DNA from 2 places in the Bradyrhizobium sp. 17 genome. Region 2 is predicted to be linked to the other one. Evidence: riboswitches for the same ligand, from Rfam matches in the RefSeq annotation. Region 2 holds a riboswitch; the other holds the start of a gene.
What was found. Region 2 has a riboswitch for S-adenosylmethionine ahead of IVB13_RS26360 (homoserine O-acetyltransferase). Riboswitches for the same ligand answer to the same signal wherever they lie in the genome.
Positions count from the first base shown of each region.

Region 1 (2,985 bases), on a different contig from region 2:
CAGCGCATGATCGTGCCGGAGCGATCCGAATAGATCAGCGCGTCGGCGACGTCGTCGAGGATTCTTGCGTCGAGTTCGGATTGATCTGTCATTTCGCCACCTCGGACGTAGCCCGGATTCACTTCCCATCTTGACACAGATTCGGTGTCATCGCCCGACTTGATCGGGCGATCCAGTATTCCAGAGGCGGATGTGATCGAACCAATAGGCTACGGCGTACTGGATGCCCCGGTCAAGCCGAGGCATGACCGCGGAAGGTGAGGCTATCCCTACACCCGGAAATGCTTGCTCAGCTTCAGGCCCTGCGCCTGGTAGTTCGAGCCGATGCGCTGGCCGTACATCGCGTCGGGGCGGGCCAGCATCTTCTCGTAGACGAGGCGGCCGACGATCTGGCCGTGCTCGAGGATGAACGGCACCTCGCGCGAGCGCACTTCGAGCACGGCGCGCGAGCCTAGCCCGCCGGCGCCGGCATAGCCGAAGCCGGGATCGAAGAATCCGGCATAATGCACGCGGAACTCGCCGACCAGCGGATCGAACGGCACCATCTCCGCGGCGTAATCGGGCGGCACCTGCACCGCCTCTTTCGACGCGAGGATATAGAACTCGCCGGGATCGAGGATCAGGCTGCCGTCGGGACGGGCCGAGATCGGCTCCCAGAAGTCCTCGACGGAATAGCCGGCGCGGCGATCGACGTCGATGACGCCGGTGTGGCGCTTGGCGCGGTAGCCGACGAAGCCGCCGCTCTTCTCGCCGGAGAGATCAACAGAGACGGCGACGCCGCCGGTGAGGTCGGCATCGTCGATATCGACGAGACGCTCGGTCGCGTGCAGCGCCTCGAGGTCGTCGATGTTGAGGATGGCATCGCCGGTGCGGAAGCGCACCTGGCTCAGGCGCGAGCCCTCGCTGACCAGCACCGGAAACGTCTTCGGGCTGATCTCGGCATAGAGCGGGCCGTGATAGCCGGCACCGATCATGTCGAAGCGGCGGGTGCCGTCGGCGATCACGCGGGTGAAGACGTCGAGCCGGCCGGTCGAGCTCTTCGGGTTGGCGGCCGCGACGATTTCCGGCGGCAGCGCGAGGCTTTCAAGCAGCGGCACGATGTAGACGCAGTTGGTCTCCAGCACCGCGCCGTCGGCGAGGCTGAACTCGTGCAGCTTCAACTCGTCGATGCGCTCGGCGACCGTGGCGCCGGGACCGGGCAGGAAGCTGGCGCGAACGCGATAGGCGATATCGCCAAGACGCAAATCGAGGCTCGCCGGCTGGATCTGGCTTTCGACGAAGTCGTAAGCGGGCAGGATGAGACCGCCCTCCGCCATCGCCGCGATCATGCGGTCGGGCAGGATACCATTGGCGTCGGCGGCGACCGTGAACGTCAACCCGGGGTCCTCATCAGGGATCAAACACATCCCGACATGCGGGAAATATGAGCGTTTTACGGCTATCCGATGGACGTCTTGACGGAAAGGGCATTGCGGAATATGAGCATGACTTATCCCGTGGTGATTTGAGCCGGCCGGCTTGCAGCCACGTTAAATAAGTCGCTAAACAGGCCGGGGACCTCTGTGATCCCGGCCCGTGGAGATATTCCAGGCCGGTTTTTTTGTGACCATTCTCGATGGTCACTTCAGGAGGTCCTATGTCGAAGTCCCCGGCGCCAACCGCCCACTACCGTCCCGAAACTCGCCTGGTTCATTCCGGCACCTTACGCTCGCAATATGGCGAGACGTCGGAGTCGCTGTTCCTGACCCAGGGCTACGTCTACAACAGCGCTGAGGAGTGCGAGGCGCGGTTCAAGGGCGAGGACCCCGGCTTCATCTATTCACGCTACTCCAATCCGACCATCTCGATGTTCGAGCGCCGCATGATCGAGCTCGAAGGCGCCGAAGCGGCACGTTCGGCCGCGACCGGCATGGCCGCGGTGACGACCGCGATCCTGGCGCCGCTCAAGGCCGGCGATCACGTCGTGGCCTCGCGCGCGCTGTTCGGCTCGTGTCTCTACGTCGTGCAGGATTTACTGCCGCGCTACGGCATCGAGACCACGCTGGTCGACGGCCTCGATCTCGACCAGTGGCAGCGCGCCATGAAGCCGAACACCAAGACGTTCTTCCTGGAGAGCCCGACCAATCCGACGCTCGACGTGCTCGACATTCCCGGCATTGCCGAGATCGCGCATAGTGGCGGCGCGCGGCTCGTCGTCGACAACGTGTTCGCCACCCCGATCTGGCAGAGCCCGCTCGCGCTCGGCGCCGACGTCGTGGTCTATTCCGCGACCAAGCACATCGACGGCCAGGGCCGCTGTCTCGGCGGCATCATCCTGTCCTCGGAAGCGTTCATCGCCGAGCACATCCACAATTTCATGCGCCAGACCGGCCCGTCGATCTCGCCGTTCAACGCCTGGGTCCTGCTCAAGGGGCTGGAGACGCTCGCCGTGCGCGTGCGCGCGCAGACCGAGACGGCGGCGCGCATCGCGGACGTGCTGGCGAGCCATCCGAAGATTTCGCGGCTGGTGTTTCCCGGCCGCGCCGATCATCCGCAGGCTGCATTGGTGAAGAAGCAGATGCGCGGCGGCTCGACGCTGGTCGGCCTCGAGGTCAAGGGCGGCAAGCAGGCGGCGTTCCGCGTGCTCAACGAGCTCAAGCTCGCCAAGATCTCGAACAATCTCGGCGACGCCAAGAGCCTCGTCACCCATCCCGCGACCACGACGCATCAGCGTTTGAAGCCGGAGGACCGCGCCGCGCTCGGCATCAGCGAAGGATTCATCCGCTTCTCGGCAGGCCTCGAGCACGCGGACGATCTGATCGAGGATCTGACCGCGGCGCTGGAGAAGGCGTGAGTTATTGTCGTCCCGGCCTAGTGCGCAATTGCGCATGGGGGCCGGGACGACAAGTCACATTGGCCGGTACGTCCGCACGTCCGCGGGCACGTTCACGCCGAGCTTGATCTGGCCGACGGAGCGAATGATGTCGTCGCCGAGGAGCTGGGCGA
Region 1 is NZ_JADPJQ010000113.1:162,741-165,725, forward strand. Features, by position in the region: gene IVB13_RS23440 (PAS domain S-box protein) at 1-92, opposite strand, end outside; gene IVB13_RS23445 (2'-deoxycytidine 5'-triphosphate deaminase) at 270-1,376, opposite strand; SAM riboswitch at 1,487-1,566, shown strand; gene IVB13_RS23450 (O-succinylhomoserine sulfhydrylase) at 1,637-2,833, shown strand; gene IVB13_RS23455 (SGNH/GDSL hydrolase family protein) at 2,888-2,985, opposite strand, start outside.
Region 1: another riboswitch for S-adenosylmethionine. It lies ahead of IVB13_RS23450 (O-succinylhomoserine sulfhydrylase); the one in region 2 lies ahead of IVB13_RS26360 (homoserine O-acetyltransferase).

Region 2 (2,985 bases):
CGACCCGGTCGGGGGCACCGTATAGCGCGTTGCGTGGCTGCCGACGAGGGCCGTGGAGCGCACCGAGGCCCCCGCTTCGATCAGGGCAGCCTTGATCTTGTCGATGCTGCTTGTCGCGGTGACCGAGACCAGCAGCGCGGCGCCGTCGAAGGCGGTGTCGGGCACCGCCACGATCTCGGCGAGCGGCGACAGGGCGCGCGCGACCTCCGCATTCCACCCAGAGACGCGTACGCTGAAGGTCTCGACCTCCGTCACCAGCGCGCTGTCGGCGACGCGCGAGACCGCGAACACGGGCAACGCCGCCGGATGGTCGGCGCGCTCGACGAAGGGCAGCCGCGCGATGATCTTTGGCGCGCCAGCTTCTTCCAGCGACAGCCACCACGGCGTGCGGCTCGAGGTCGCCGAGACCAGCGCCAGATCGCCCTTGGACTTCGCGACGGCCTCGACCGCCGCCTGCGCGCTGAAATGCGCGACGTAAGGCACGGTGAAGCCGAAATGGAATCGCGCGGAATCGCGCATGGCCGGCTCGCTCGCCGAGATGTCGGCGTGGACCGAGAACGGGGCCTGGACATAGGTGAAGGTCGCGATGATGACGCGCCAGATGCTCTCGACCGTGTCGAGCGGCAGGATGCCGCGATGACGCTGCACGAGGTCGCGCATCATGGAGGCCTCGCGTGCCGGGCGGAACGCCGAGCCGACCTCCTGGGTCTGCTTCACCTGGATCAGGCGGTCGATGATGTCGCCGCGTTGCATCAGCAGGCGATGCATGCCTTCGTCGATCGCGTCGATCTCCTTACGCAATTCCTGGAGTGATGGTGGCGCGGGCGGACGTTGGGACATGTCTGACAGGTGCTGCTGAGAGGCTTTCCAATGCGGATCAGTCGAGCCGTCACCGCTGTGATGGATATCCTGATTAGGCAGTCGGGGCTGCGAAAGCAAAGAGAAATGCAAAGAGAAATCGGGCCCTTTCCGCCCGTGGCGCGACAGGCGAATTTGGCTGATCCGGGCCGTGACTTGACGAAAACCGTCCAAGACGGTAGTTTTTACCCGTTCCGTGGTCATTTGAGCCGGCCGGCTTGCAGCCACGTTAAAAAACTCGCTAAACAGGCCGGGGACGCTTTCGATCCCGGCCGAACCTATCGTTCAGGCCGGGTTTTTCATGGCCTGATGTCAATGCGGTCACTTCTACGATCGCAAACGAGGTCGATGGTCAGATGGTTGGCGTCCAGTCCATTCCGAGTCCCGCGATCACCGCCGACGAGCGGTCGCACGAGGTGGATCATCCGAGTTCGCACGTCGCGCAGTTCGGCTCGGAGCAGCCGCTGCGGCTCGACTGCGGGGTCGATCTCAGCCCGTTCCAGATCGCCTACCAGACCTACGGCGAGCTGAATGCCGATCGCTCCAACGCGATCCTGATCTGCCATGCGCTGACCGGCGACCAGCACGTCGCCAACGTGCACCCTGTCACCGGCAAGCCCGGCTGGTGGGAGACCTTGGTCGGCCCCGGCCGGCCGCTCGATCCCAACGAATATTTTATCATCTGCTCCAACGTGATCGGCGGCTGCATGGGCTCGACCGGCCCGGCCTCGATCAATCCCGCGACCGGCAAGGTTTGGGGGCTCGATTTCCCCGTCATCACCATCCCCGACATGGTGCGCGCGCAGGCGATGCTGATCGACCGGCTCGGCATCGACACGCTGTTCGCGGTCGTCGGCGGCTCGATGGGCGGCATGCAAGTGCTGCAATGGACTGCGGCGTATCCGAGTCGCGTGTTCTCCGCGCTGGCGATTGCCTGCTCGACACGACACTCGGCGCAGAACATCGCGTTCCACGAGCTTGGCCGTCAGGCGGTGATGGCCGACCCCGACTGGCACCATGGCGGCTATGCCGATCGAGGTATCCATCCGCATCGTGGCCTCGCTGTCGCCCGGATGGCGGCGCACATCACCTATCTCTCCGACGCCGCGCTGCATCGAAAATTCGGGCGGCGCATGCAGGACCGCGAGCTGCCGACTTTCTCTTTCGACGCCGACTTCCAGGTTGAGTCCTATCTGCGCTACCAGGGCTCGTCCTTCGTCGAGCGCTTCGACGCCAACTCCTATCTCTATCTGACCCGCGCGATGGACTATTTCGACATCGCCGCCGACCACGGCGGTGTGCTGGCGAAGGCGTTCGCGGGAATCCAGACCCGCTTCTGCGTGGTCTCCTTCACCAGCGACTGGCTGTTCCCGACCTCGGAATCGCGCGCGCTGGTGCACGCGCTGAATGCGTCGAGCGCGCGGGTGTCGTTCGCCGAAATCGAGACCGATCGCGGTCACGACGCCTTCCTGCTCGACGTGCCCGAATTCCTTGATATCTCCCGCGCCTTCCTGCAATCGGCAGGCAAGGCGCGCGGGCTCACCGCCAATAATGCTTAAGGACGGCTAGTCATGTCTGTACAGGAAGCGTTGCCGCTGGGCGGCCTTGCGACCGGGCAGCCCGGTGATTTTCGCGCGGACCATGTGCTGGTGGCCAACATGGTCAAGCCGGGCTCGAAGGTGCTCGACGTCGGCTGCGGCGAGGGCGACCTGCTCCAACTGCTGGAAACCCGCGGCGTCGACGGCCGCGGCATCGAGCTGTCGCGCGAGGGCGTCAACCGCTGCGTCGCCAAGGGTCTTGCGGTGGTGCAGGGCGATGCCGACACCGACCTCGTGAATTATCCGGATGACGCCTTCGACTACGTGATCCTGTCGCAGACGTTGCAGGCGACGCGGCAGCCGAAAGTGGTGCTGGAGAATTTGCTGCGCATCGGCCGCCGCGCCATCGTGTCGTTCCCGAATTTCGGCTTCTGGAAGATGCGGCTCCAGCTCCTGATCGGCGGCCACATGCCGCGCACGGAGAACCTGCCGGCAAGCTGGTATGACACCGCCAACATCCATTTCTGCACCATCAAGGATTTCGTCGAGCTCTGCGACGCGATCGACGTCAAGATGGAACGTGCCGAGG
Region 2 is NZ_JADPJQ010000117.1:269,454-272,438, forward strand. Features, by position in the region: gene IVB13_RS26355 (chorismate mutase) at 1-840, opposite strand, end outside; SAM riboswitch at 1,045-1,124, shown strand; gene IVB13_RS26360 (homoserine O-acetyltransferase) at 1,215-2,417, shown strand; gene metW (methionine biosynthesis protein MetW) at 2,430-2,985, shown strand, end outside.